Regions from separate parts of the Bradyrhizobium sp. HKCCYLS3070 genome, predicted to be linked through region 1. Evidence: predicted binding sites of a transcription regulator. Region 1 holds the regulator's gene; each other region holds the start of a gene.

Region 1 (7,474 bases):
GCGGACGGCCGGCTGGCGGCGTGGACGACCGCCCTGCTCCTGATCGCGCCGATGTATGATTTCGGCCAGCGGGAACATCTGGCCCTGATCACGATATTGCCGGCGATCGCGGTGTATATCCTGCGCGCCGAGGGCGAGCGGGTAGCCCCGACGGCCATCCTCATCGCCGGGCTCAGCGCCGGCCTCACGATGAGCTTCAAGCCCTATTTCGCCTTCAGCGTCGGCTTCTGCATTCTCGCCGCCGCCGCGCAGGCGCGCGACTGGCGCGTGCTGTTCGCGCTGGAGAACTGGATCGCCGCGGCCCTGGTGCTGCTCAACGCGGCGTGCATCTACCTGTTCTTTCCCGAATATTTCACGGTCATCTATCCGCTGGTCCGCGACGTCTATCTGCTTCTGAAGGCGCCCGTACCGACCATCCTCGTCACTCTGCCGATGGGCCTGTGGCTCGCCGCGGCAATCGTCGTCCTCCTCCTGCAGCGCCGGCAATACGAGCGCGACGCGGCGTCCTTCACCACGCTGGCCGGATCGCTCGGCTTCCTGGTGTCGTTCGTCGCGCAGCAGAAAGGCTGGGGCTATCACGCCTACCCCATGGTCGCGCTGGCGCTGCTTGCCGCCGGCCTTGCGGTGTCGGCGATCGACGGCAGCCGCGACGCGCGACGCTGGCCGCGTGCCGCCACCGCTCTCGCCGGCGCCGTGCTGTTCGTGCCGACCTGCTTCTGGTTCAATGGCAGCGTCGACGTCCGGCAGATCGAAGCCCAGGTGGCGCGGCTCGGTCCGCACCCGAGCATGCTGGTGCTCAGCGCGGCCGCGGTCATCGGCCACCCCATGGTGCGGACCCTTGATGGCACCTGGATCTCGCGCCAGGAGGCGTTCTGGGTTCGGGAAATCGTTCGCCGCTCGCAACAGGACGGAACCATCGATTCACAGACGGCGCAGAGGCTCGCGCCCTACGTGGAACGCGAACGCGCCGGGATCGTCGCCGACTTCCGGAAACAGCCGCCCGACGTCGTCCTGATCGACAATCAGAACAGCGACTGGGGCGATTGGGCGCGTTCCGACCCCGAACTCAGGGCTCTGCTCGAGCCCTATGTGCTGGTACAGACCGTCGACGGCGTCGAAATCCTGAAACGCAGCTAGCGCTGGACCATCCTGAATCCGGCTTTCGAGGCGAATTATCCGCGAAATGCGCCCCTGCGGGGTCCCGCCAATCGCCGCAGGCGATCAAAACCGCGCGCCCGGCCTGTTGCGGGGGGCGCAAAGCCGCTAAAAGCGTGCCCGCCGAAGACCACGCTGGCGAGGATCCCGACCGCCTCGGCACGAGGCCTCGGTCAACGAGGCAATGTTGATGATGATCGTTCGATTTTTCGCCACGGCCACCCTGCTGATGTCGCTGCTGCACCCCGCATTGGCCGCCGAAGCCATATTTCCGCCCGGCGTCCGCATCGGGCTCGTGCCCCTGGTGGGACTCGCCAAGGCCAAGACGTTCTCCGGCTTCGAAACCGAGGACCAGAGCGTCAAGGTGCTGCTGACCGAACTGCCGGCGGCCGCCTATGGCGAGGTGAAGAATGCGTTTACCGCCAATCCCGCCGGGACCGGCAGCGTCAAGCCGGAGAGCATCGAGACCGCCGCCGGCACCGCCTACTACACGGTGGAGAACGGCCGGGATGGCGCCACGCCGGTGCGGCGCTACTCGATGATCCTGCCCGGCAACGGCTTCTCCGGCTACGTGGCCGTGCAGATCCCGGAGACCGCGAGCCGGATCTATACCGACGATGCCGTGCGCCAGATGTTCGCCTCCGCCGTCGTCCGCAAGGACGTTCCGGTCGACGAGCAGCTCGCGATGATGCCGTTCAAGGTCACCGACCTCTCCGGGTTCAAGACCATCCGCACGCTCGGGCCGGGCGCCCTGATCCTGGCCGATGGCGAAGAGGACAAGGGCTTCGAGGCCGCGCCCTTCGTGGTGATCGGGCTGGTGGCCGGCGTCGCCCCGGAGGCAGGCGACCGCGCGCGCGTCGCGCAGCAGGCGGCCACCACCATTCCGGGCGTCCGCGAAGCGCGCATCACGATGTCCGAGCCGATCCGCATCGACGGCCAGCCGGCCTATGAGACCCGGATCGACGCCACCAGCGGCAAGGACAATACGCCGGTGACGGTGGTGCAGTGGCTGCGCTTCGGCGGGCCGAACACGTTGCGGATCATCGGCAGCGCGCCGCGCGACCAGTGGTCGGCGGCCTTCCCGCGCTTCCGCGCCGTCCGCGACGGCATCCAGCCGAGAGGCTGAGACCAGTCCGGCATCGGACGTCGTGATCACGTCGGCCGCTCGCCGTGAGACGAACTACAAAGTCGCGCCGACAAACAAGAAGCCACGGGCATCGTTGCCCGTGGCTTGTTCGTTCGATCGACAGGACGGCAGCAGGACGCCTGCCTAGGCTCGCCGTCAGGCGGCGCTGTTCGACTGATCGTTGCTCGCCGCCGGCGCCGCCTTCGCGCCACCCTTGGACACGCCGACCAGCGCGGGACGCAGCACGCGCTCGCCGATCATGAAGCCGGCCTGCACGACCTGCACCACGGTACCGGACGGCACCGACGGATCCGGGACCTCGTACATCGCCTGCTGGAAGTTGGGGTCGAACTTCTGTCCCGTCGGATCGAACTTCTTGACGCCGTTCTTCTCCAGCGTGTTGAGCAGCGAGCGCTCGGTGAGCTCCACGCCCTCGATCAGCGACTTCAGGCCCGCATCGGCATTGGCGCGCGTCTCGGCCGGCACGGCATCGAGCGCGCGCTGCAGATTGTCGGCGATATCGAGCACGTCACGGGCGAAGCCGGTGATGCCGTACATGCGCGCATCGGCGACTTCACGGGCCGTCCGCTTGCGCAGGTTCTCCATCTCCGCGAGCGTGCGCAGCATCTTGTCGCGCGCGTCGGCCGCCTCCTTGGCAAGCGCCTCGGCCGAGCCGGCCTCAGGATCATCGGGCATGATGTAGGGCTTGGAGACGACGGGTTCGCTGGCCTGCGCCGGGTTTTCCGGATCATTCTTATGCAGGTCGGGATCGGTCATGGACAGACTCGCAAGTTCGGCTGACGGGTTTGGGGGATATGGGGCGGGATATCGTGCTTTGAGCGTCGAAAATCAAGCGCAGCCTGACCATCGCGCCCGGAGGCGCTGTCCGCGGGTGAACCAAGTCACGCGTCAGCCGCCCAGCAGCCGGCTGACCAGACGCGCGGCATAATCGACCGTCGGAATCACCCGGGCATAGTTGAGCCGGGTCGGACCGATGACGCCGAGCACGCCGACGATGCGCCCCGTGGCGTCGGAATAGGGCGACACGATCGTCGACGAGCCCGACAGCGAGAACAGCTTGTTCTCCGAGCCGATGAAGATGCGGACACCTTCCGCGCTCTCCGCCCGTCCGAGCAGATCGACGACGCCGCGCTTGGTCTCGAGATCGTCGAACAGCCGCCGGACACGCTCGAGATCTTCGAGCGCATGCAGGTCCTCGAGCAGGTTGGCGTGGCCGCGCACGATGAGCTGCCGCTCGTCGCTGTCCCCTCCGGACCAGCTCGCGACTCCGGCGGCGATCACCTTCTGCGTCAACTGATCGAGCTCGGCACGGTCATGCGCCAGCGCGGTCTCGAGCTCGAGCCGCGCTTCCGCCAGCGTCCGTCCTCTGATGCGGGCATTGAGGAAATTGGACGCCTCGGTCAGCGCCGACGACGGCACGCCCGGCGGCAGGGTCAGGACCCGGTTCTCGACCTGTCCGTCCTCACCGACCAGAACGACGAGCGCGCGCTCGGGCTCGAGCCTGACGAACTCGATGTGCTTCAGCCGGGTGTTGGATTTCGCGGTGAGAACCACGGCAGCGGCACGGGTCAGACCCGACAGCCGGGTCAGCGCTTCATCCAGCGCCGCTTCGACCGACTGCGCCCGGCCGACGGCCGCGAGCTGGCTCTGGATCGACTGCCGCTCGGCCTCCGTCATGTCGCCGACCTGCATCAGGGCGTCGACGAAGAAGCGCAGGCCAGCCTCGGTCGGCAGCCGGCCGGCCGAGGTGTGCGGCGCGTAGATCAGACCGAGCTGCTCGAGATCGGCCATGACGTTGCGCACCGAGGCCGGCGACAGCGGAACCGCGATCAGCCGCGAAATGTTGCGCGAGCCGACCGGTTCGCCGGTCGCCAGATAGCTTTCGACGATCTGCCGGAAGATCTCGCGCGAGCGCTCGTTCAGGTGCGCCAGACCGGCCGGCGGTGTCATCAGGTTGATCGGATCGTGGTGGGCCACCAGATGCACTCCTCCCAGCTGCCTATAATGTGTCCATGCGGCGGCTCGGTGGCAAGCCGGTCGGCGCTCGCGGGCGAAGCCATGATAAACCCTTGCCGCTGCCGGTCCCGGCTCCTACAAGGCCGGTCAAAGTCGGTCTTTCGCGCGCTTTCACGGAGAGAATCATGCGGCCGAGCCGCCGTGCACCGGATGAACTGCGGGCCGTGAGCCTGGAACGCGGCGTCGTCAAATACGCCGAGGGCTCCTGCCTGGTGAAGTTCGGCGACACCCATGTCCTGGTCACCGCCACGCTGGAGGACCGGCTGCCGCCCTGGCTCAAGGGCCAGGGTCGCGGCTGGATCACCGCCGAATACGGCATGCTGCCGCGCGCCACGCTGGAACGGACCCGGCGCGAGGCCTCCGCCGGCAAGCAGACCGGCCGCACCGTCGAGATCCAGCGTCTGATCGGCCGTTCGCTGCGCACCGCGATCGACCTGGAAGCGCTCGGCGAGCGCCAGATCACGGTCGATTGCGACGTGCTGCAGGCCGATGGCGGCACGCGCACGGCGTCGATCACCGGCGCCTGGGTGGCGCTGGCCGACTGCATCAAGTGGATGAAATCGCGCAACATGATCAAGACCGAGGTGCTGCGCGCCAACGTCGCCGCAATCTCCTGCGGCATCTACAACGGCACGCCAGTGCTGGATCTCGACTACGCCGAGGACTCCGAGGCCGAGACCGACGCCAATTTCGTCATGACCGGCGACGGCCGCATCATCGAGGTGCAGGGCACGGCGGAGAAGACGCCGTTCACCGAGACCGAATTCCTGGCGCTGATGGCGCTCGCCCGCAAGGGCGTCGCGCGGCTGGTCGACCTGCAGAAGATGGCGGTCGCGTGAGCAGCCCGCACCGCAAGCTCACCGGTCGCATCATCATTGCGACCCACAATCCCGGCAAGCTTGCCGAGATGCGCGAGCTGCTCGCCCCCCATGGCGTCGAGGCGGTATCGGCCGGCGATCTCGGCCTGGGCGAGCCGGACGAGACCGGCGAGACCTTCCAGGCCAACGCCCGCATCAAGGCGGTCGCCGCGGCCAGAGCCGCGCAGCTTCCTGCCTTTGCCGACGATTCCGGCATCGTGGTTCATGCGCTCGATGGGGCGCCGGGGATCTATTCGGCGCGCTGGGCCGGACCGGACAAGGATTTCGCCGGCGCGATGACGCGCATCGAGCGCCTGCTGCAGGAGCGGGGCGCGACTGGTGCCGACAAGCGCAGCGCCCATTTCGTCTCGGCGCTGTGCGTGGCATGGCCGGACGGTCACGTCGAGGAGGTGGAGGCGCGGGTCGACGGCACCCTGGTCTGGCCGCCGCGTGGCACGGCGGGCTTCGGCTACGACCCGATGTTCCTGCCAGAGGGCCACGACCGGACCTTCGGCGAGATGACCAGCATCGAGAAACATGGTCTGCCGCCGCTCGGGCTCGGCCTGTCGCACCGGGCGCGCGCCTTCGTGAAACTCGCGGAGATCTGTCTTGAGCAGCGCTGACAGCGAAGCGTTCGGCGTCTATGTGCACTGGCCGTTCTGCCTGTCGAAATGTCCGTATTGCGACTTCAACAGCCACGTCCGGCATGCCGCCATCGATCAGGACCGCTTCGCCCGCGCCTTTGCGCAGGAGATCGCGACCACGGCCGCCCGCATTGGGCCGCGCACCGTCACGTCGATCTTTCTCGGCGGCGGCACCCCGTCACTGATGCAGCCGCAGACGGTCGGCGCCATTCTCGACGCGATCGGCCGGCACTGGCACGTCGCTGGCGATGTCGAGGTGTCGCTCGAAGCGAACCCGACCAGCGTCGAGGCGACCCGCTTTGCCGGCTATCGCGCCGCCGGCGTCAACCGGGTCTCGCTCGGCGTCCAGGCGATGGACGATGCGTCGCTCAAGATGCTCGGCCGCCTGCACACCGCTGAAGAGGCGATGAAGGCGGTGGCGATCGCGCGCCATGCATTCGAGCGCTATTCGTTCGATCTGATCTACGCGCGGCCCGACCAGACGCCGCAGATGTGGACCGAAGAGCTGACGCGGGCGATCGGCGAGGCGGCTGAGCATTTGTCGCTGTATCAACTGACCATCGAGGAAGGCACGCCGTTCTTCGGCCTGCACGCCGCAGGCAAGCTGAAGACGCCGGACGAAGGCCTGGCGCGCACCTTGTACGACGTCACGCAGGAGATCTGTGTCCGTCACGGACTGCCGGCCTATGAGATTTCCAATCACGCCCGGCCCGGCGCGGAGTGCCGGCACAACCTCGTCTACTGGCGCGGCCAGGAATATGCCGGCATCGGCCCCGGCGCCCATGGCCGCCTCGACATCGGCGGCATCAGGCACGCGACCGCGACCGACAAGCGGCCGGAAGCCTGGCTGATGCGGGTCGAATCCAACGGTCATGGTGTCATGACCGACGACGAGCTCAACCGCGAGGAGCGCGCCGACGAATTCCTGCTGATGGGGCTGCGACTGGCCGAGGGCATCGACCCGCAGCGCTACGCAAGGATCTCCGGCCGCACGCTCGATCCGCGCCGCATCGCGCTGCTGCGCGAGGAGGGCGCGATCGCGGTCGATCCGGACGGACGGCTGCGGGTGACCCAGGACGGCTTTCCGGTGCTCGACGCGGTCGTCGCCGACCTCGCCGCCTGAGAAGTGCTGCGACTCAGGTCGCGCTGAAGCTCTTCGGCGCGCCGGCGACCGCCTGCCCGCCACCCGAACCGACGCGCATCACCGCAAGCCCGCGCTCATTGGTGCCGTCGCTGCGGAACCGGAACAGCCCGTCGATGCCGGCGAAGCCGGATGCATTGGTCAGGACATCGGGCGCGAAACGCTGGTTGCCCTGGGTGCGCGCCAGCGCGGCCACGAGCGCCACCGCATCATAAGCGAGGGTCGCCGTACGCACGGGATCGCCGCCGAATCGCGTCCGGTAGCGGCCGGCGAAGGCGCGGAAACCGGAGGGATCCGGCGCGGCATAGAGGCCGCCCTGCAGGCTGGCGCTGGCATAGACGCGCGGATTGTCCCACAGCCCTGTGCCGAGCAACTGAATGTTGCGCAGATTGGCGCCGGCAGCGGTCAGCGCATCGGCCGTCGCCGCGACCGATTCGCCGTCATCGGCCAGCAGCAGTGCATCGGCGCCGCCGAGCGCCTGCGCCACCGTGCGCGCAGGCCCGGTGCGGTCGCC
Region 2 (7,474 bases), on a different contig from region 1:
AACAGCCTTGCGCACGCTCGCGCTTCCGCAGTGTGCACCCTTGAGGTCTGCCCCGCGGTCACCCTCCCCTGGAGGGGGAGGGTCGCCTCTCATGAGCGCAGCGAATGGGAGGCGGGGTGGGGTGATCTCTCCACGTGCACCGGTGCCCGCGGCGTCACCCCGCTCGCCCGCTTCGCGCGCGATCGACCCTCCCCCTCCAGGGGAGGGTGGCATCTGAGATCGCGGCGCCATGCCGTCATGGCTCGCCTTACTTCCAGACCGAGTTGTCCGCATCCCAGCGCTTGGCCTTGAAGGCCTTCGCCAGCTCGTCGATGGCGCCGCCATCATCCCGCGTGTCGCCTTCCTCGTCGCCCGAGGATTCGTCCGACAGGATCAGCTTGGCGCTCGAGGCCTCATCGATGGTGGTCGTCGTCGGGCTGCTGATCCAGAGCATCAGCGCGTCGGCGCCGCCCGGCTTGTCCGCCGAGACGAGGCCGGTGACCTCGATGACGTCGGTCAGCTCGAGCGCCGGCATCAGCTGGCTCGGCCGCTTCAACGTCAGCTTCAGCTTGCCGCTGACCGGATTCCACGCCGCACTCGTCGGCTTGGCATTGTAGGTCTTGGCCAGCACGTCGGAGATGGCGCCCGCCAGCTTGTCCTTGTTGATCTTGTCACCGTCGCGCCAGTCGGCCGCCGCAAAGCGGATGGTGCGGTCCATCTCGACCGTGCCGGCGGTCCAGCCGGCAGTGACGACGCCGTTCATGGTCCGCGCCTTCGCGATCAGCGCGCCGGCTCGTTCGGGGTCGACGGTCATGCTGATGGTCTGCTCGCCCGCGCGCAGTGCGTCGCAGCTCACGATGAGGCTCGACAGCGAAACTTCGACGTTCTCGCCCTTCAGGCTCTTGAGGAAGTCGGTCACCGCGTCTAGCTTGAGCCGGACCGAGATCGCCTCGGGCGAGACGTCAGTGAAGTCCTTCGGCTGGGCGCTGATGCCGTCGTCGCTCGACTGGCTCTCCTGGAACTCCTTCTCGCTGACGTCGGAATTGTCGGTCGACGCCACCTCGGTGACGGTCTTGCCGATCGCGATCTGTCCGCGGAACTCGAACGTGTCGCCGGTCGGCTTGCGATTCAGCTTCACCGTGACCGGCTCCTTGGCGCCGTTGCTCTGGGTCGCACCGGTCAAGGTCTGGCCATTGACGGTGAGGCTGACCACGAAGCGGTCCTTGCGATCCGAATTCTTTGCGACGGGATAGCAGACGTCGAGCGTGGCGGCGGTGACGGTTTTGCCCTGGCGCGTCTCCTTCAGGATCACGTCGGCATTGCCGTCCATCAGGCCGTCGATCGCGGTGAAATACCGAGTCTCGTTGGCGGGGGCCTTGGTCCCGCTCTTGCTCTGGGCCCAACCGAGTTCCGGCGCGGCCGCTGCAATCACGGCCAGCGCAAGCAAAATCGCGTGCATCTGAAAATCCTTGTGGGGGCAGAATCGGCCTTAAGCTGTAGCGCCGATTTGCGGTCGCTGCACCCCCGGTGCGGACACTCGGCCAAAAAGAAGGCCGCCCGGAGGCGGCCTTCCTGAATGTGAGATGTCGAAAGCAGGGCTCAGAAGCCCATGCCGCCCATGCCACCCATGCCGCCGCCGGCCGGCATCGCCGGAGCAGCATCCTTCGGCAGCTCGGCGACCATGGCCTCGGTGGTGACCAGGAGGCCTGCGACCGACGAGGCGTCCTGCAGCGCGGTGCGGACCACCTTGGCCGGGTCGATGATGCCCTTGGCGACCATATCGACATAATCCTCGGTCTGCGCGTCGAAGCCGAACGTCTCGGACTTCTCGTCCAGGATCTTGCCGACCACGATCGAGCCTTCGACGCCGGCGTTCTCGGAGATCTGGCGAATCGGAGCCTCGAGCGCCTTCAGCACGATGTTGATGCCGGCCTGGACGTCCGAATTGGCGTTGGTGATGCGGCCGACGGCCTTCTTGGCGCGCAGCAGCGCCACGCCGCCACCAGGGACGATGCCTTCCTGCACCGCAGCGCGGGTCGCGTTGAGGGCGTCCTCGACGCGGTCCTTCTTCTCCTTGACCTCGATCTCGGTCGCGCCGCCGACGCGGATCACCGCGACGCCGCCGGCGAGCTTGGCCAGACGCTCCTGCAGCTTCTCACGGTCGTAGTCCGAGGTGGTCTCCTCGATCTGCGCCTTGATCTGGCCGACGCGCGACTCGATGTCGGCCTTCTTGCCGGCGCCGTTGACGATCGTGGTGTTCTCCTTGTCGATCACGACCTTCTTGGCGCGGCCGAGCATCTTGATCGTGACGTTCTCGAGCTTCATGCCGAGATCTTCCGAGATCAGCTGACCACCGGTCAGGATCGCGATGTCCTCGAGCATGGCCTTGCGGCGATCACCGAAGCCCGGCGCCTTGACGGCGGCGACCTTGAGTCCGCCGCGCAGGCGGTTGACGACCAGCGTCGCCAGCGCTTCGCCCTCGACGTCCTCGGCGATGATCAGCAGCGGGCGGCCCGACTGCACCACGGCTTCGAGCACCGGCAGCATGGCCTGCAGGCCCGACAGCTTCTTCTCGTGCAGGAGCACGTAGACGTCGTCCAGCTCGGCGGTCATCTTCTCGGCATTGGTGACGAAGTAGGGCGAGAGATAGCCCCGGTCGAACTTCATGCCTTCGACGATGTCGACCTCGGTATCGAGCGACTTGTTCTCCTCGACCGTGATGACGCCCTCGTTGCCGACCTTCTGCATCGCCTGGGCGATCATCTTGCCGATCGCGGCGTCGCCGTTGGCGGAGATGGTGCCGACCTGGGCGACCTCGGAGGACGAGGCGACCGGCTTGGCGCGCTTCTCGATGTCCTTGATCACGGCGGCCACCGCGATGTCGATGCCGCGCTTGAGGTCCATCGGGTTCATGCCGGCGGCAACCGCCTTGGCGCCCTCGCGCACGATGGCCTGGGCCAGCACGGTCGCGGTGGTGGTGCCGTCACCGGCGGTGTCGTTGGTCTTGGAGGCGACCTCGCGCAGCATCTGCGCGCCCATGTTCTCGAACTTGTCCTCCAGCTCGATCTCCTTGGCGACGGTGACGCCGTCCTTGGTGATGCGCGGAGCGCCGAAGCTCTTCTCGATGACGACATTGCGGCCCTTCGGGCCGAGCGTCACCTTGACGGCGTTGGCGAGAATGTCGACGCCGCGCAGCATGCGGTCGCGTGCGTCGCCGGCGAATTTGACGTCCTTGGCTGCCATTTCAGAATTCTCCTGGAGTAGACCTCGACGGCGAGGGGCGTGATCGCCCGTCTGTCGCCGGAACGAGGTTGCAGAGCATTTTCGCCCGGGGCGGCTGATCGCCGCCCCCGACAGGTCGGGATCAGGCGACGACGCCCATGATGTCGGACTCCTTCATGATCAGGAGTTCCTCGCCGTCCAGCTTGACCTCGGTGCCGGACCACTTGCCGAACAGCACGCGGTCGCCGACCTTGACGTCGATCGGGATCAGCTTGCCGCTCTCGTCGCGGCCGCCCGGGCCGACGGCGACGACTTCGCCCTGCGAGGGCTTTTCCTTGGCGCTGTCGGGAATGATGATGCCGCCCTTGGTCTTCTCTTCGGCGTCGATGCGCTTAACCACGACGCGGTCGTGCAGGGGACGAAACTTCGATTTGGCCATGACGGATCCCTTTTGGGGTGCTTGGATAAGTGTTGCTGTCGGAGGAAATCTGAATGCGGCCACATTGAACGCCCACTTGGCGCCAACTGGCTCGCAGCCTTAGCAATCCCGCCCTCCGAGTGCTAAAGACCGCTCGGGGAAATATGGCTTGCGGCTGTTCCTGTCAAGCAACGGCCAGCCGTTAAGCCGTTCTTGAGGCTGTTAGGGGATGTTGTCCCGGGCCAGACATGTTAGTGGAGCGGCGTCGTCATCCGACGTCATTGCTCTGACGAGCGTTTTGCGCTTGGTTGCCGGACGGGGCAGCCATGATCTTGTTCCTAAGGGGATGCCATGACGAGTTCACGGTGCGCGCGGCCGGTTGCCAATCTCGCGATCGCGTCGGCGCTCACGATGCTTCTGGGAGCGTGCACGGGCTTCAGCCTGTCGCCGTCGACCCCCATGCAGCAGACCGAGGCGCCGGTCGAGCCCGAGGTGCCGGCCACGATTCGCGCCGAGGATCTCGTGGGCAAATGGGGGCTTGCCGCCTACAACAACCCGAATGACCGCCCGCGCACCGAAAAGATGGCTTTGGCGCAGTGCAAACAGCCCTACGTCATCGGGGCAGGCACGTCCGGTGGTGTCGTGATGCACCTGGCCGACCAGGCGACTCCCCAGGAACTGCGCTTGAAGGGATCGGCCAGCGGCAAGAACTACATCGGCCCGGCCGGACCGCCCGGCGGCGAGCAGGACCGCGAGGTCGTCTCCTTCGACGGCCGTGTGCTGATCACCCGCTTCGTCGACAAGGATGCGGCGACCCGTTACCAGACGATGGTCTACGTCCGCTGCGGACCGCGCGCCTGAGATCCGGGCGAACATCCCGCAAAGGTCGAGAGTCGAACGAAAAACGCCGGCGATAGCGCCGGCGTTCCTGTATGGTGACGTTGCCTGGAGCGGTCGCTGGGACTGGCCGAGGTCAGTTGAACATCGCGTCGATGTCGTCCTGCGAAGCGTGGCCGACGTCGCCTTCCGCCTTCGGGCCGTTCAGCAGCCGGGCGTCGCCCTCGCGGTGGTCGACGATCGGCGGCGTATGCGCCTTGATGGCGTCGACGCCGCCCCAGATGTCCATCATCACCACGATGTGGTGCTCGATGAACTTCATCGTGGTCATGACCTTGTTGATGCGCTGGCCGGTCAGGTCCTGGAAGTTGCAGGCCTCGAAGATCGAGACCACGCGCTCCTGGATCTCTTCGCTCAGGATCTTCTGCTGGTCGGCCGAGTCCACCTTGGACAGCGCGCTGGCGGCCTGGTCGATCGCCTCCGCGGCTTCCAGGATCTGCTGCGTCGCCTGCTCGGTGCCGCCGACGACCGCGCCGAGCTCGCCGTTGACCTTGGCCATCTCCTCGCCGTTGAAGCTCTTGGCATGGAGGGTCGCGATCTCGCCCTTGGTGCGGTTGATCGCGTCGTGGATCAGGTCGAGCTCGACCTTGAGCTTTTCGCACTGCTCGATCTGGGCGCGATAGGTCTCGAGCAGCGCGCGCGCTTCGGCGACCTCGCGTGCGGCGGACTCTTCGATGGCGGCGTTCGCCGTGTTGCTGCCGCCGCTTCGGATCGCATTGGCCATCTGGGAGCGGATCGCGCGCAGCTCGTCCATGATTTCCTTGTGGTTGGGGCCGATCTCGCCGCCCACGAATTCAGGCTCCGGCATATGGCCGACGATTGCTTCTTCGATACGGAAACGCTTGCGAACAGCCATGATAGTATCCCTGACCTTTTGCTCGGATCAGTTCTACGCAGAGGCTATTTAACATCGCGTTCACGCCAGGAACCGCCGTTGGGCAACGCTGGCGTGCATCGTGCGTCAACTATTAACCATGCTCCGCCGGCCTTCACGCAAAATAAACGCTAGCGATCAAAACCGCCGACGTATGCAGCGATGGTGAATCCCGGCGCCTCCCGCGTTTACCAAAGCGATCGGGTTTTGCTCTTTATTGACGATACGCGGCGGCGTTGCCGCCTCGCGCGACGAACAGTCTCCAGACGAAACAGTACAGAGTACGTCGATGTTCAAATCATTCTCCATAGCGCTGCTGGCCGGCGCATGCGCATTCCATTCAGGTCTGGATCGGGCTGCGGCCCAGGGATTTCAGCAGCCGACCGTGATTTACAGCGGGCCGCCGCAGCAGTCCGCGCCGGTGCGCGCCGCTTATGTCGAACGCTCGCGCATGGGTGGTGGCTTCATCGAATTCCTGTTCGGCGATCCGCAAGGCGGCCGCGGCATGCCTCGGCCGGGACAGCCGATGTACCAGCAGCAGCCGTCCTACTACGAGCCGCAGCGGCTGGCGCCGGGCATGGTCCCGCAGCAGGGAGTACCGGATGAGGAGGCCTATGAGCAGACGCAGCGGCCGCTCGATCCGAAATACGAGAAACAGATCGTTGACTACGACGGCAAAGAACGGCCGGGCACGATCGTCATCGATACGCCGAACAAGTTCCTCTATCTGGTTCAGGGCGAGGGCAGGGCGCTCCGCTATGGCATCGGCGTCGGCCGCCCCGGCTTCACCTGGTCGGGCGTGAAGACGATCTCGGCCAAGCGCGAATGGCCGGACTGGACGCCGCCGCCGGAAATGCTCGCGCGCCGGCCCGACCTGCCGCGGCACATGGAGGGCGGACCGCAGAACCCGCTCGGCGCACGCGCGATGTATCTCGGCTCGTCGCTGTATCGGATCCACGGTTCGAACGAGCCATGGACGATCGGCACCAACGTTTCGTCAGGCTGTATCCGGATGCGCAACGAGGATGTCATCGACCTCTATGGCCGCGTGAACGTCGGGGCTCGGGTCATCGTGCTCTGACGACCGCCGCTGCACGACATCCGCAACTGAAAAAGGCCGCCCGTGGGGGCGGCCTTTCGCATTCTTCAGTTCGCTGCGACCCGGGAGCATCAAGCGTAGTCGCTGCCACCGTCGTCGTCGCCATAGCCGTCATCGGCATCGAAGTCGGCCGCGTCGTTGTCATTGCCGCTGTCGTCATAGTTCGCCTGGTCGAACAGGCCGGCACGCCCGCCGTCGCCGCCCGAGCGGCCGATGTCGTCGAGACCGGCGTCGCGCGCCAGCGAGCCGCTGGACTGGTCGCCGCTCCACGGGCCGGCACCACCGCCGCGCTCCTCGATGATCGTGGTGTCACCGAACGCCTGATGCGACCCGCCGCCCATCATCGAGCGGATGCCGCCGAGCAGCAGCGAGCCGCCGACCATGCCCGCCGCAGCGGCCGCCGCCGTGCCGAGGAACGAGCCGCCTCCACCGCCGAACATGCCGCCACGCGGCTGGCCGAAGCCGCCCTGATCGTAAGGGCCGGGCTGACCGGGATAGCCGGGCTGGCCCTGGTAGCCCGGGGGCATCGCCTGACCGCTGTTCCAGACCGGTCGGCTCTGCGACGGCGGCGGCACGTTGGGGACCGAACCGCGGCTGCCCGAGCCGAAGATGCTGTCGCGCATCGAATCGAGGAAGCCGCCGGACTGGGCCTGCTGCGGGGCCTGGGCGTGCTGCAGCTCCTCGATGCGGGCATTGGCGCGCTTCAAGGCTTCGTCCTGCACCAGCACCGTCTGCACCAGCGCGTAGACGGCATTGGGAGCCCGCTGCAGCGCCTGGGCGATGGCGGCGGCGGCCTCCGGATCACGCGGTGCACTCTCCAACTTGGCAAGCCGGTCGAACAGATCGTCGATGAGTTGGCGTTCTTGCGGTGTCATGTCGTTCTCCTGCCGCTTGCCTTGTTCCGGCCAAGCGCGGCCAAGATTTAGGGGGACTTTGTGGCCCGGCCAGCCGGGGCGCGGATTAAATTTCCGTATGCGACACAGCG
Region 3 (7,474 bases), on a different contig from region 1:
TTTCGGGCGTCGAGGTGACGGAGCTCGGCGTGAAGGACGTGATCCTGCCCGGCGAGATCCGCGACCTCGTCAACAAGGTGGTGGAGGCGGAGCGGCTGGCCAAGGCCAACCTGATCCGTCGCCAGGAGGAGACCGCGGCGACGCGCTCGCTCCTGAACACTGCCAGGCTGATGGAAGAGAACCCGCTGCTGCTGCGGCTCAAGGAGCTGGAGTCGCTGGAGCGCCTGGTCGAGAAGGTCGGCCGTATCGACCTGCACGCCGGCGACGGCGCCGGCCTCGACGCGCTGCTGACGCGGCTGGTGCGGCTGAAGGCGCCGGAGACGGCGTGATCGAAGAGAGGCCGCCCAAGGGCGGCCTCTCGCTTGGAAGTGAGAGGGCGTAGGACAGAATTGAAATTGCAGCTCAGTTTCGTGAGTATGGATTCCGAGCTCTCGCTGCGAGCCCCGGAATGACGGGAGGAGAGATCACACCTCTCTCCACGCGTCATTCCGGGGCAGCCGCGTAGCGGCTGAGCCCGGAATCCATAACCACGGCTCTCGGATGGCATACTACGTCTATCTACTGGCGAGCAAAAAACACGGGACGCTCTATCTGGGCATCACGAATGATCTCATTCGACGCGTCTACGAACACCGAACCAAGGCGGCTCCGGGCTTCACCTCGCGCTATGACATCGGCAAGCTCGTCTGGTTCGAGATCTACGACAACGCGATCACGGCCATCGCGCGCGAGAAGGAGCTGAAGAAGTGGCGGCGCGACTGGAAAATCAGGCTGATCGAGGAGAACAACCCGAATTGGGACGATCTGTATCCGGGGATTTGTGGTTGAGACGGTGCCTCACACTGACCGTCGGGAGTATGGATTCCGGGCTCGCGCCGTCTGCGCAAATGGCTTTGCCATTTGCTTGCCGACGCGCCCCGGAATGACGCATCGAGAGATCACGCGCTCTTTCCTCCGCCATTCTCGGCCAGCACAGTGTCGGGGGTATAGATCATCGACGGATGCCATATGCTTGGCCGGCGATGAGCGCAACATCTTGGTGTCACGAACTACGCACGCACAGGCGCCACTGATCGCGCTACGAGCGGCGAATGAACGCAGCTGCCGCTGGATGTTACAAACTGACCTGATTGGAATGTGAGACGAGCCATGATCGACGGAAACACCCTGATCGCCTGGGGCTTCAAGCCCGGTCGCTGGTTCAAGGAGGGACTGGCGACGGCCAATGCGATGCGGGCCGATGGCGCCGATGATGACGCGATCTTCGCCGCGCTGCAGGAACTGCAGCCGGCGGAGACGCTGATGCGCACCAACGGCGTGCCGTTCGCGATGCTGATCGAGGCCGACAACGAGCTGGAGCGCGCCAATGTCGCGGCGGTGACCCAGCACATGGATGCGTTGATGCGGGTGCCGACCATCGTAGCCGGCGCCGTGATGCCGGACGCCTGTCCGTCGGGAACGGCGCTCGGCACCATCCCGGTCGGCGGCGTGGTCGCCTGTGAGGACGCGATCCATCCGGGCTTCCATTCCTCCGACATTTGCTGCTCGGTGGCGGTGACGGTGTTCGCGCGCAAGGACGATCCCAAGCGCATTCTCGATGCGGTTCACGCCGTGACCCATTTCGGTCCCGGCGGACGCGACCGGCTGCATCAGCCGCCCGACGAGGTGATGGCAGGGTTCGAGGCCAATCCCTTCCTGAAGGGGCTCGAGCGCTTCGCGATCGGCCACTTCGCCACGCAGGGCGACGGCAACCACTTCGCCTATGTCGGCCATCTCAGGTCGACCGGGCAGGCGGCGCTGGTGACGCATCACGGCTCGCGCGGCTTCGGCGCACAGCTCTACAAGCGCGGCATGGCGGTGGCGAAGCGGCACACCGCGATCCATGCGCCGAAGGTCCCGGAGCACAGCGCCTGGATCAAGGCGTCGAGCGACGACGGCCGCGCCTATTGGGAGGCGTTGCAGGTCGCGCGGCTGTGGACCAGGGCCAATCACCACGCGATTCACGATCTCGCTGCGGCGAAGCTCGGCAACGCCGTCGCCGACCGGTTCTGGAACGAGCACAACTTCGTCTTCCAGAAGAGCGACGGCCTGTTCTACCACGGCAAGGGGGCGACGCCGAACTGGTCCGGCTTCTCGGCTGACGATGACGGACGCACGATCGTGCCGCTCAACATGGCCGAGCCGGTGCTGATCCTGAAGCATCGCGACAACAAGGATGCGCTCGGCTTCGCGCCGCACGGCGCTGGCCGCAATCTCGGTCGGAAGGCGTTTTTGCGCGCGCATCGCCCGGAGATGCCCGAGGGCATCGATGCGCGGTTCTATTGCGGCAAGCCTGATTTGTCGGAGCTGCCGCAGGCCTACAAGAACGCGGCGTCGGTACGGGCGCAGATCGCACGCTACGGCCTCGGCGAGGTGACCGACGAGGTGATCCCTTACGGCTCGATCATGGCCGGTGACTGGGAAGCCGACGCGCCGTGGCGGAAGGGGCGGTGAAGACTCCAAATCGGTGAGGTCGCCCACGGGCGGCCTCCTGTTGACGGGGCGGCAGGCGCCGGAGGTGATCAGCGGCCGCGTGGCCGCCGGTTCATTTGGCGATTGCGCATGGCCGGGCCTTCCATCATCCTCAGGCTGTGAAGAAGGGGGGAGACGCGATGACGAGCCTGGATGCGGGTGCAATCGGGCCGAAGCGCGAGCCGTGGTGGGCGATCGCGGGGATCTTCATCGCGGGCTTTGCGCTGCTGTGCCTGCTGCTGGCCTCACCGGTACTGATCCGCTCCTTCCTGTATCAGCCGTTCAACATCCCTTCATCCTCGAACATTCCAACGCTTCGCGTCGGCGATGTCTTCTTCGTGTCGAAATATCCCTACGGCTACAGCCGCTTCACTTGGCCGTTGTCATGGCCTTCCTCGTTGCCGCCGTCGGCGCGCATCTGGGGCGCGACACCTGCGCGCGGTGATGTGGTCGCGTTCTTCCTGCCGAAAGACAATGCGACCGTCTACATCAAGCGCGTCGTCGGACTGCCCGGCGATCGCGTCCAGATGAAGGATGGAGTGCTCTACATCAACGATACGGCCGTCGAGCGCGAGCGGGTCGAGGATCTGACCGGAGAGGCTGCCTGCGGCGGCGATGCCAACGAGCGCGTCAAGCGTTGGCGCGAGACGTTGCCGAACGGGGCAAGCTACGAGACGCTGGATTGCCTGGACCACGGCTTCTTCGACAATACCAACGTCTTCGTCGTGCCGCCCGGGCGGCTGTTCATGCTCGGCGACAACCGCGACAACTCGACCGACAGCCGTGTGCTTGGCACCATCGGCTATGTGCCGATCGAGAATGTCATCGGCCGCGCCGCGATGATCTTCTTCTCGGCCACCAGCGCCGAGAAAGGCAAGCCGGGCCGGATCCGTTTCGAGCGGATCGGGACGATGGTGAAGTAGGGCGGCGCGGAGCCCGTAGCCCGCATGAGCGAAGCGACATGCGGGATCACCTGGTCGGTTCGTGACACCCCGGATGTCGCTCCCGCCTGCGCCCTTCGGGATGCGGCGTGCGCTCATCTGAACTACGCATTGAATGCATCGGGGGCATGAGCCCGAAACCGAGGCTGGCGATGCGACAATTCCAGCACAAACGAAAACCCCGGCATCGCTGCCGGGGTTTTGCAATTGTCGTCTGCGACGAAGCGTCGGACTTAGAAGTCCATGCCGCCCATGCCGCCGCCCGGAGGCATCGCGGGGCCGCCGGCGTTCTTCTTCGGCAGCTCGGCGACCATGGCTTCGGTCGTGATCAGCAGCGCGGCCACGGAGGCGGCGTTCTGGATCGCGGCGCGAACCACCTTGGTCGGGTCGATGATGCCCTTGGAGACCAGGTTGCCGTACTCGCCGGTCTGGCTGTCGAAGCCATAGGCGTACTGGTCCTTCTCCAGGATCTTGCCGACGATGACCGAGCCGTCCTCGCCCGCGTTGATCGCGATCTGGCGGGCCGGAGCGGAGAGCGCCTTGCGGACGATCTCGATGCCGGTCTTCTGGTCGTCGTTCTTGGTGCGCAGGCCCTTGAGCTGCTCGGAGGCACGGAGCAGGGCGACGCCGCCGCCCGGCAGGATGCCTTCCTCGACAGCCGCGCGGGTCGCATGCATCGCGTCATCCACGCGATCCTTGCGCTCCTTGACCTCGACCTCGGTCGCGCCGCCGACGCGGATCACCGCGACGCCGCCCGCGAGCTTGGCCAGACGCTCCTGCAGCTTCTCACGGTCGTAGTCCGAGGTGGTCTCCTCGATCTGCGCCTTGATCTGCTGAACGCGCGCCTCGATGTCGGCCTTCTTGCCGGCGCCGTTGACGATCGTGGTGTTCTCCTTGTCGATCATCACCTTCTTGGCGCGGCCGAGCATGGAGAGGTTGACGTTCTCGAGCTTGATGCCGAGATCTTCCGAGATCGCCTGGCCGCCGGTCAGGATCGCGATGTCCTGCAGCATGGCCTTGCGGCGATCGCCGAAGCCCGGCGCCTTGACGGCCGCGACCTTCAGGCCGCCACGCAGGCGGTTGACGACGAGCGTAGCCAGCGCCTCGCCCTCGACGTCCTCGGCGACGATCACCAGCGGCTTGCCGGTCTGCACCACGGCCTCGAGCAGCGGCAGCAGCTCGTTCAGCGACGACAGCTTCTTCTCGTTGATCAGGATGTAGGCGTCATCCATCTCGACGCGCATCTTGTCGGCGTTGGTGACGAAGTAGGGCGAGATGTAGCCGCGGTCGAACTGCATGCCCTCGACGACGTCGAGCTCGGTCTCCAGCGACTTGGCTTCCTCGACGGTGATGACACCCTCGTTGCCGACCTTCTTCATGGCGTCGGCGAGGAACTTGCCGATCTCGGCGTCGCCGTTGGCGGAGATGGTGCCGACCTGGGCGATCTCGTCGTTCGACGTGACCTTCTTGGAGTTCTTGACGAGGTCGGCAACGACCGCCTCGACCGCGAGGTCGATGCCGCGCTTCAGATCCATCGGGTTCATGCCGGCGGCAACCGCCTTGGCGCCTTCACGCACGATGGCCTGGGCCAGCACGGTCGCGGTGGTGGTGCCGTCGCCGGCCGCATCAGCGGACTTCGAGGCGACCTCGCGCACCATCTGCGCGCCCATGTTCTCGAACTTGTCGTCGAGCTCGATCTCCTTGGCGACGGTGACGCCGTCCTTGGTGATGCGCGGCGCGCCGAACGACTTGTCGAGGACGACGTTGCGGCCCTTCGGACCGAGCGTGACCTTGACGGCATTGGCGAGGATGTCCACGCCGCGCAGCATGCGGTCGCGAGCGTCGACGCCGAACTTTACGTCTTTTGCTGACATATTGGGTTTCCCTGAGTTGAATTGGTCGTCTCACCCTGGGCAGGGCGCCCGCAGGCGCTCCTCAGGGTGAGCGTTGAGCGGGTTGGCTTAGGCGGCCTTCTTCTTCGACGCGGTGTCGGTGAGCACGCCCATGATGTCGCTTTCCTTCATGATCAGCAGCTCGTGGCCGTCGATCTTGACCTCGGTGCCCGACCACTTGCCGAACAGCACGCGATCACCGACCTGGACGTCGAGCGGGACCAGCTTGCCGCTCTCGTCGCGGGCGCCCGGGCCCACCGCGATCACTTCGCCCTGCGAGGGCTTTTCCTTGGCCGAGTCGGGGATGATGATGCCGCCAGCGGTCTTCTCTTCGGCGTCGATGCGCTTGACCACGACGCGGTCGTGAAGCGGACGGAAAGCCATACAGTCCTCCTAAGCTATTGAGGCGATTGTCAGTTTCTGGAAATTTGGCAGTCGGCGCCGGCGAGTGCCAGCACGCAGGCTGGATTTAGGGGAGAGCATTCAGCCGGGCAAGGGCTTGTAGCAGAAAAATTAGCAGTCAACTGCGGGCTCTGCCAAAGCGTTCCGATAGCGTTAACGGGAGCGGAACGGACCGTGAAACCCCGTATTAGCACCTGGGCTAAGTGGCTGCTAATGCAGCATTTTTCAACATGTCGTTAAACATTTAAGCTTGAGATGGGTTGAGGACATGCGTCACATTTCTAGGCAGTGAGCGCATCTTTGCCGGGTGGCTCCATCCCGGATGGCCACACGGACATGCGCTCCAGAAACGGAGGTTGGCATGGTGTCGAAGGTTGAGGTTTCCGAGGACTTTCGGAAACAGGTGCTGGGTTACGGGCTGACGACGGCGCAGATCCTGTATCGGATGCCGGACCATCGCTCGCTGCTGCAGACCTATGTCTGGCAGAACTACGACCTGTTTCCGAAATTCCCGGCGCTGCAGGACTTCCTGGCGTTCTGGCAGGAGAAGATCGAGGGTCCGCTGTATTCGGTCACGGTGGCGCATTCCAAGCTGATCAAGCCGGCCGAGCTGCGCGCCGTCGACGGCGTCTTCCGGCTGCATTGAGGCTGACAGCCACCGCTGCCGCCTCATGAGATTCCGGGGCGCGCGAAGCGCGAGCCCGGAATCCATCGGGCGGCAGAACGCGCGGAGGAATGGATTCCGGGCTCGTGCTTCGCACGCCCTGGAATGACGACCTTTGTTGGAGCGGCTGCTGGGACTCTCCATATGTGCTACCCTCGCGACGAGGATACGCAGGGAGAGCACCATGGCCACCAAGAGCCGGACGACCAAGCCCGCATCACGCGCCGCCGCCAAGTCAGCGGCGCTGAAGACCGGCAAGAGCAGTAAGGCGACGGCGAAGGCCGTTACGAGAACTAGCGCCAAGCCGCTGGCGAAGACGCCCGCCAAGCCGGGCCGGGCGGCTGCGCCCTCGGCGCGCAAGGCGCTGGCGAGCAAGGGGCGACCAGCGCCGGCGCCGCGCCGCCGCAAACAGAAGGTCGCGATCAGCCATCACCGCGAGGAGGACTTCAAGGCCGACGGCCTGCGCGCCTATGCCCATTACCGCGACCTCGGCATCGCCGACGCGACGCACGGTTTGGCGCGCGCGCATGTCATCCGCATGCTGCCGCCGTGCAATCCGCAGGAAGTCTCCAAGCTGCACACCCATGCGGTCGACTTCCAGATGGTCTATGTGCTCAAGGGCTGGGTGAAGAGCTACCTCGAAGGCGTCGGCGAGACGCTGATGCAGGAGGGCAGCTGCTGGACCCAGCCGCCGAAGATCCGGCACATGATCCTCGACTATTCCGACGACGTCGAGCTGCTGGAAGTGATCCTGCCGGCCGACTTCAAAACCGTCGAACTGTCGACGTAAAGCCGACAGAAATGGATGGAAACATTTGCGTGCGATGGACGGCGGTCCCATCGCGCGTGTGTGTTGACATCCGGTCTCGCGTCACTGGGACGGATGGGCCGGCGACGAATCCGTAAGAGGTGTTCGCCGCGGGCTTGCGTAAAGGCGTACCCGTCCCGTTGCCGCGCTTCGTCGTCCAGTTCGCTCCCACGATCCCGCGCGCGCCTCGCACGCGCGCATCGATGCAGCCCCGCTTCGCCAGCGCGGGCGCCGGCTCGGCTTCGGGTGTAGGACA
Region 4 (7,474 bases), on a different contig from region 1:
GGATCAGCCGCTTCTCGGCCAGTGACAGCTTGCGGTCATTCAGCAGGTCCGCCGGCGACTCGTAGTGCGAGACCGGATGAAAACCGGCCCTGCCCGCGGTGATCGAAAAACGGTGCTCGCTCATGGCGTCTCTCCTCTTCCACTCCTTTCACAAGAGACAGATGCTGCTACGGCGCGGGCGACACGTCGCCCGCGCCGTAGCTCAAACAAGGCGTCAGGCCGCCTTCTGCTGCGCGATCTTCTCGATCGGCGCCGTGCCGATGGCGATGCGGCGCGGCTTCATCGCCTCGGGAATCTCGCGCACGAGCTCGATCCGCAGCAGGCCGTTGTCGAACGCCGCGTTGGTCACCTGCACGTAGTCGGCGAGATTGAACTGCCGCTTGAACGGCCGCGACGAGATGCCCTGATAGAGGTATTCGCGGGTCTCCTTGTCGCCCTTGCGTCCTTCCACCGTGAGCACGTTGTGCTCGGCGGTGATGGACAGTTCGTCCGGAGCGAAGCCCGCCAGCGCCAGCGAAATCTGGTAGCGGTCGTCGCCGATCCGCTCGATGTTGTACGGGGGATAGTGGTCCTCGACCGCGCGCTGGGTCTCGTCGAGCAGGTCGAACAGACGGTCGAAGCCGATGGTCGAACGCCACAGCGGAGAGAAGTCGTAGGTCCTCATAGCCAAGTCCTCCTAGGAGCAAGATGGATACGAAGGAGCGCCGAGCCGATGCGGACTTCAAAGTCCCGGAGATGTCCGAGTACCAAGAGACTTCTGAGTACCAGACAACCGGTCAGCGCCCAGATTTCGACCGGGCCCTGATGGCACCCGGCGCCGCCGAAGCGGCAGCAGACGAATTAGAAAAGCCGGCATCCATTTCAAGAGGAACGGATCGATTTTTTTCGCAGCCTTTTTCGCAGCGCAACACCCGTCAGGCGGCCACGGCGGACAGCCGCTGCAGCCGCATCGTCGCCTCCCGCAGCACGCTGACCAGCCGGTCGCGCTCGCGCTGATCGATGTCGCCACGTGACAACACGGCCTGGCAGTGCGCCACCACGCGTTGCTCGCTCTCGATCAAGAACCGCGTCAAGCGGCGGGGATCGCCCATGCTCATGACGGAGGTCGGGTTGGGCGGCGGATGATCGTATTGCCAGGCTGGCATGATCGGGCCTGCGAGCTCGCGCTGCTGATGAGACCGGGCGGCGCGGCAGCGCTCAACCACACCTCCCGTCGACCGTCGGTCCGATCACAGCCGGCTCACTGAACGCAATTGTGGCCGGTTCTGGACGAACTGCGATCGTCAACCTGATTGATAGCTGCCCGTTGTGGCCGATCCACGACCGCACAGGGCAGCGATCAGTTGTTTGTAGATATTTCCTTCAGGCAGCCGGGGCTGGCTGCGGCCAGCCCCGGCTTCATCAGATCAGAAGTCCATCGACGGCGCGGCCGCGGCGGCGTCCGCCTTCTTCGGCTTGTCGGCCACCAGCGCCTCGGTGGTGATCAGCAGCGAGGCGACCGAGGCCGCATCCTGCAGCGCGGTACGGACCACCTTGGCGGGGTCGATCACGCCGGCCTGCACCAGATCCTGGTACTCGCCGGTCGCGGCGTTGAAGCCCCAGCCATAGGCATCCTTTTCCAGGAGCTTGCCGACCACCAGCGAGCCGTCCTCGCCGGCGTTCTGCACGATCTGCCGCACCGGCACCTGGATGGCGCGCCGGACGATGTCGACGCCGGCCTTCTGGTCGGCGTTAACAGTCTTGACGCCGTCGAGCACCTTGGTGGCGCGCAGCAGCGCGACGCCGCCGCCGGGCAGGATGCCCTCCTCCACCGCGGCGCGGGTGGCGTGCAGCGCATCGTCGACGCGGTCCTTGCGCTCCTTGACCTCGACCTCGGTGGCGCCGCCGACCCGGATCACCGCGACGCCGCCCGCGAGCTTGGCGAGCCGCTCCTGCAGCTTCTCGCGGTCGTAGTCGGAGGTGGTCTCCTCGATCTGCAGCCTGATCTGCTGGGTGCGCGCCTCGATGTCCTTCCTGGCGCCGGCGCCGTCGACGATCGTGGTGTTCTCCTTGTCGACCACGACCTTCTTGGCGCGGCCGAGCATCGACAAGGTGACGTTCTCCAGCTTGATGCCGAGATCCTCGGAGATGGTCGTGCCGCCGGTGAGGATCGCGATGTCCTCCAGCATGGCCTTGCGGCGATCGCCGAAGCCCGGCGCCTTGACGGCGGCGATCTTCAGGCCGCCGCGCAGCTTGTTGACGACCAGGGTGGCCAGCGCCTCGCCTTCGACATCCTCGGCGACGATCAGCAGCGGCTTGCCGGACTGCACCACGGCTTCGAGCAGCGGCAGCATGGTCTGCAGACCCGACAGTTTCTTCTCGTGGATCAGGATGTAGGGATCCTCGAGCTCGACCCGCATCTTCTCGGAATTGGTGACGAAGTACGGCGAGACGTAGCCGCGGTCGAACTGCATGCCTTCGACCACCTCGAGCTCGGTGTCGAGGCTCTTGGCCTCCTCGACCGTGATCACGCCCTCATTGCCGACCTTCTGCATGGCCTCGGCGAGGAAGCGGCCGATCTCGTTGTCGCCATTGGCCGAGATGGTGCCGACCTGCGCGATCTCGTCATTGCTGGTGATCTTCTTGGCGTGCGACTTGAGATCCTTGACGATCGCGTCGACGGCGAGATCAATGCCGCGCTTCAGATCCATCGGGTTCATGCCGGCGGCGACCGACTTTGCGCCTTCCTTGACGATGGCCTGGGCGAGCACGGTGGCGGTGGTGGTGCCGTCGCCGGCGAGATCGGCGGTCTTCGAGGCCACCTCGCGCACCATCTGCGCGCCCATGTTCTCGAACTTGTCCTCCAGTTCGATCTCCTTGGCGACCGTCACGCCGTCCTTGGTGATGCGCGGCGCGCCGAACGATTTCTCGATCACGACGTTGCGGCCCTTGGGACCGAGCGTGACCTTCACGGCATTGGCGAGGATGTCGACGCCGCGCAGCATGCGATCGCGCGCGTCGGTCGAAAACTTCACGTCCTTGGCAGCCATGTTCGTCGTCTCCTTTCTCTCGATGACTGTCAGTTGAGGGAATCAAGCGGCCTTCTTCGCCGCCACGGGAGCTTCGATGATGCCGAGCAGATCGCTCTCCTTCATGATCAGCAGATCCTTGCCGTCGATCTTGACCTCGGTGCCCGACCATTTCCCGAACAGCACCCGGTCGCCGGGCTTGACGTCGAGCGGCACCAATTGCCCCTGCTCATTCCGCGCGCCAGGACCCGCGGCAACGATCTCGCCCTCCTGCGGCTTCTCCTTGGCGGTGTCGGGAATGATGATGCCGCCCTTGGTCTTCTCCTCGGCATCGATACGGCGCACGAGCACGCGGTCGTGCAATGGACGGAAATGCATGCACATCCTCCTTTACAGATCAGCGATGTCATAAGCCTCGGGTCCCATCAGGCCCCCGAGCGAGCAACGACCTAGGAAAGCCGAACTTTTCGTTCAAGAGGGTCACGTAAATTTTTTGGCACTCTCGGGGAACGATTGCCAGTGCGGCTCTTGAACCGGGCCGGCCGCTTTCCCAGTTCTGTCGTCGCCAAAAAATCCTGATCGCGCTTGTTGGGGATCACGATGCAGCTTCCGCCTTTTCTCCGGGCCGTCCTGGCGCCTGCCATTCTGCTTTGCCTGATGACCGGGCCTGCCTTGGCCCAAATTCCCGATCTCAAGCTCGGCCGGGTGCCGACGCTGGCCCCGCTGGTCAAGGAAGTGACGCCCGCCGTCGTCAACATCTCGGTCGAAGGCAAGGTCCGCCAGGACAATCCGCTCTACCAGGACCCGCTGTTTCGCGAGTTTTTCGACGTCCCCAAGCAGGTCGAGAAGCAGATCAGCGCCACCGGCTCGGGCGTCATCGTCGATGCGCAGCGCGGCTACGTCATGACCGCCAATCACGTCGTCGAGCACGTCACGACAGCGCAGATCCGCACCAAGGATGGCCGCAAATTCGCCGCCCGCCTGGTCGGGCGCGATCCCGCCACTGATATCGCGCTGCTGCAGATCAGGGACCCCATCGACCTCAAGGCCATCGCGCTTGGCGACAGTGATGCGCTCGAGGTCGGCGACTTCGTGATCGCCGTCGGCAACCCGTTCGGTCTTGGCCAGACCGTCACCTCGGGTCTCGTGAGCGCGCTCGGGCGAACCGGCCTCGGCAAGCAGGGCTACGAGGATTTCATCCAGACCGACGCTGCGATCAATCCCGGCAATTCCGGCGGCGCGCTGATCAATCTGCGCGGTGAGTTGGTCGGCATCAACACCGCGATCATCTCGCCCGGCGGCGGCAATGTCGGCATCGGCTTCGCCGTCCCGATCAACATGGCGCGGCGGGTGATGGAGCAGCTCGTCGCCAACGGCCGCGTCGATCGCGGCCGCATCGGCGTGACCCTGCTCGACCTGGATGCGCCGGCCGACGGCCGGATTCAGGGCGCGCGCGTCGCCGACGTCACCGTGGGCTCGCCGGCCGAACGCGCGGGACTGCGCAAGGGCGACATCATCGTGAAGGCGAACGACATGCCGGTGCGCAGCGCCACGCAGGTGCGTAACCTGATCGGCCTCACACCGGTCGGGCAGCGCGTCCGTCTCGTGTTCGAGCGCGACCGCGCGCTCGGCAATGCGACGGTGGAGGTCGCACCGGTCACCGAAGAACGTGCGCGCGCGAGAACCTCGGGCTGAGAATTCAACTTCAGTTCGTTGTTAGCTGCGCATACCACGTGGAGTAAATTTTTACCGCGCATCAAGCATGCAGCGAGACGCCGATACCTCTCTAAACGCCTGTTAAGTGCTATCGCGCTTATTGCAACCCCGCGGAGGTATTGAAATGCGGGGTGATGGTTTGGCGTTCAGTTTGCCACGCTGGCGCGTGACGCGCTGGCTGGCCGACCCGGGATATCCGGTGTCATCAGATATCCGCCGCGCGTTGACGCGTGAGCTCTACGGCTGCTGGTCGGTGTTCGCCGGCGGCGCCATCAACACCGTTGCTGTCGCCGCAGCGCTCGCACTGCGTACGCCGAGCCCGCTCTTCATCACCTGGTTCGTGCTCGAAGTCGCGATCTGCCTGTCGCGGCTGATCGTGATGATGATTGCCTACCGCCGCGCGCGCGAGCGGCTGGCGACGCCGACCGACATCCACATCCTGCTGTCGGTGACCTGGAGCGCCAGCGTCGGCTTCGGCGTCGGCATCAGCCTCGCGTCCGGCGACTGGGTGGCCGCGTCACTGACCTGCATCTCCTCGGCCGCCATGGTGGGCGGCATCTGCTTTCGCAATTTCAGCGCGCCGCGCCTGGTCGGCACGATGATCCTGTTCAGCATCGGCCCCGTCATCCCCGGCGTCGCGACGTCGCATGAGCCGTTGTTGTTCGCGATGTATCTGCAGATGCCGGTCTACTTCCTCGCCATGACCGGCGCGGCGTTCCGGCTCAACAAGATGCTGGTGGCGGTCATGCAGGCCAAGCGCGAGAGCGACGAGCGGGCGCGGCTCGATCCACTCACGGGCCTGTCCAACCGCGCCGGCCTGATCGATGCGCTGCAGAGCAGGCTCGACGCCGGCGGCGATCGCAGCTTCGCCGTCCTGTATCTCGATCTCGATGGCTTCAAGCCGGTCAACGACACCTTCGGTCACGCCGCAGGCGACGAGTTGCTGAAGATCGTCGGCCGGACGCTGCGGCAGACCGCCTCTCGCGGCGACGTCATCGCCCGGATCGGCGGCGACGAGTTCGTGGTGCTCGCCGGCGATCCTGCGCTCGACCACGCGCTGGCGCTCGGCGAGCGCATCATCGAGGTGATGACCTCGCCGATGGCCCTGCCGGGCGGCGCGCATGTCCAGATCGGCATCAGCATCGGCATCGCCGTCGCGCCCGAGCACGGCACCGATCCGGAAGCCCTGCTGTTCGCGGCGGACGCCGCATTGTATGAAGCCAAGTCGAGCGGGAAATCCTGCTGGCGACTGGCTTCGGCCGAAGCCAATCTCGCAGCGCTGCGCAAGATCGCCGGCGGCGATCTTGCGGCGAAGTCGGTCGCCAGCGCGGCATGAGTTCAGCCTCGTGCAAACAATCAGCGCCGTCGCGGTCGTAGCCCGGACGAGCGCCTGCACTACCGTGGCATCTCCGCGAGCGCGGCGAGGATGCGGGCCCAGGAGCGGATGCCCTTGTGGTAGCTCTTGAGGTCGTATTTCTCATTCGGCGAATGGATGTTGTCGTCGTCGAGACCGAAGCCGACCAGCAGTGAATCGAGACCGAGCGTCTTCTTGAAGTCGGTGACGATCGGGATCGAGGCGCCCGAGCCCATCAGGATGGTCTCCTTGCCCCACTCCTCGGTCAACGCCTGCTTGGCAGCCGCCAACGGCTTCATGGTCCAGTCGAGCGCGATCGCAGCGCCCGCCGAATGATCGCCGAACTCGACCGAGCAGTCGCCGGGGATGCGCGCCGACACGTAGTCGCGGAAGGCCTTGCGGATCTTCAGCGGGTCCTGGCCCTCGACGAGACGGAACGAGACCTTCGCATGCGCCAGCGACGGAATCACCGTCTTTGAACCCTCGCCGATATAGCCGCCCCAGATGCCGTTGATGTCGCAGGTCGGCCGCGACGAGATTTGCTCGATCAGCAGACGATCCTTCTCGCCGGCGGGGATCGACAGCCCGATCGGCTTGAGGAAGCTCTCGGGCGTCAGGTTGAGCTTCTTCCACTGCTCCAGGACCTCCGGCGGCACATCCTTCACGCCGTCATAGAAGCCGGGGATGGTGATGCGCCCGTCGGCGTCGAACAGGCCGCCGAGGATCTCGGTCAGCACGCGGATCGGATTGCGCGCGCCGCCGCCGAACACGCCGGAATGCAGATCGCGATTGGCGGCCTTGATCTTCACCTCTTCATAGAGCAGCCCGCGAAGCGAGGTCGTGATCGCCGGGGTGTTCGGGTCCCACATGCCGGTGTCACAGACCAGCGCGAAGTCGGCCTTGAACTCGTCCTTGTTGGCTTCGAGGAACGGCACGAAGTTCTTGGAGCCGACCTCCTCCTCGCCTTCGATCAGCATCGTGATGTCGAGCGGCAGCGCGCCCGTCACCTTCTTCCAGGCGCGGCAGGCCTCGACGAAGGTCATCAGCTGGCCCTTATCGTCCTCGGCGCCGCGCGCGACGATGATCTTGCGGCCGTCGGCATGGTCGGCGACCACGGGCTCGAACGGCGGCCGATGCCACAGCTCGAGCGGATCGACCGGCTGCACGTCGTAATGGCCGTAGAACAGGACATGTGGCTTGGCCGCGCCATGGCCGTTGCTCTTGCCGACCACGGCCGGATGGCCGGCGGTCGGCCGCACTTCGGCGGCGAAACCGAGCGTCGCAAGATCCTTGGCAAGATGGTCGGCTGCTGCCTTGCAATCCCCAGCGAAGGCCGGATCGGCCGAGATCGACTTGATCCGGATCAGCGCAAACAGCCGCTCCAGGCTATTGTCGA

Evidence for each region. The regulator HrcA, encoded in region 1, represses chaperone genes, less so after heat shock. The targets are predictions, from matches to a motif close to GTTAGCACTCNCNNNNNGNGAGTGCTAAC.
Region 2: groES (co-chaperone GroES) is a predicted target of HrcA. The motif match lies at 3,739-3,767, and genes of this name have one in related genera.
Region 3: groES (co-chaperone GroES) is a predicted target of HrcA. The motif match lies at 5,772-5,800, and genes of this name have one in related genera.
Region 4: groES (co-chaperone GroES) is a predicted target of HrcA. The motif match lies at 3,501-3,529, and genes of this name have one in related genera.

The regions. Positions count from the first base shown of each region.
Region 1 covers NZ_JBNPTI010000003.1:414,103-421,576, forward strand. The annotation lists gene ACQR03_RS14410 (hypothetical protein) at 1-1,137, shown strand, start outside; gene ACQR03_RS14415 (hypothetical protein) at 1,346-2,281, shown strand; gene grpE (nucleotide exchange factor GrpE) at 2,438-3,058, opposite strand; gene hrcA (heat-inducible transcriptional repressor HrcA) at 3,191-4,279, opposite strand; gene rph (ribonuclease PH) at 4,444-5,157, shown strand; gene rdgB (RdgB/HAM1 family non-canonical purine NTP pyrophosphatase) at 5,154-5,798, shown strand; gene hemW (radical SAM family heme chaperone HemW) at 5,785-6,942, shown strand; gene ACQR03_RS14445 (penicillin-binding protein activator) at 6,956-7,474, opposite strand, start outside.
Region 2 covers NZ_JBNPTI010000010.1:36,502-43,975, reverse strand. The annotation lists gene ACQR03_RS25335 (hypothetical protein) at 248-1,438, opposite strand; gene groL (chaperonin GroEL) at 1,579-3,222, opposite strand; gene groES (co-chaperone GroES) at 3,344-3,640, opposite strand; gene ACQR03_RS25320 (hypothetical protein) at 3,971-4,480, shown strand; gene ACQR03_RS25315 (protein phosphatase CheZ) at 4,593-5,372, opposite strand; gene ACQR03_RS25310 (L,D-transpeptidase) at 5,680-6,471, shown strand; gene ACQR03_RS25305 (DUF2076 domain-containing protein) at 6,561-7,364, opposite strand.
Region 3 covers NZ_JBNPTI010000001.1:334,524-341,997, forward strand. The annotation lists gene ACQR03_RS01510 (slipin family protein) at 1-329, shown strand, start outside; gene ACQR03_RS01515 (GIY-YIG nuclease family protein) at 541-828, shown strand; gene ACQR03_RS01520 (RtcB family protein) at 1,150-2,493, shown strand; gene lepB (signal peptidase I) at 2,652-3,434, shown strand; gene groL (chaperonin GroEL) at 3,686-5,326, opposite strand; gene groES (co-chaperone GroES) at 5,414-5,728, opposite strand; gene ACQR03_RS01540 (usg protein) at 6,108-6,392, shown strand; gene ACQR03_RS01545 (cupin) at 6,595-7,200, shown strand; gene ACQR03_RS01550 (acyltransferase family protein) at 7,422-7,474, shown strand, end outside.
Region 4 covers NZ_JBNPTI010000012.1:109,369-116,842, reverse strand. The annotation lists gene ACQR03_RS27785 (hypothetical protein) at 1-124, opposite strand, end outside; gene ACQR03_RS27780 (Hsp20 family protein) at 215-664, opposite strand; gene ACQR03_RS27775 (hypothetical protein) at 915-1,145, opposite strand; gene groL (chaperonin GroEL) at 1,407-3,029, opposite strand; gene groES (co-chaperone GroES) at 3,072-3,386, opposite strand; gene ACQR03_RS27760 (trypsin-like peptidase domain-containing protein) at 3,609-4,703, shown strand; gene ACQR03_RS27755 (diguanylate cyclase domain-containing protein) at 4,849-6,060, shown strand; gene ACQR03_RS27750 (M20/M25/M40 family metallo-hydrolase) at 6,120-7,474, opposite strand, start outside.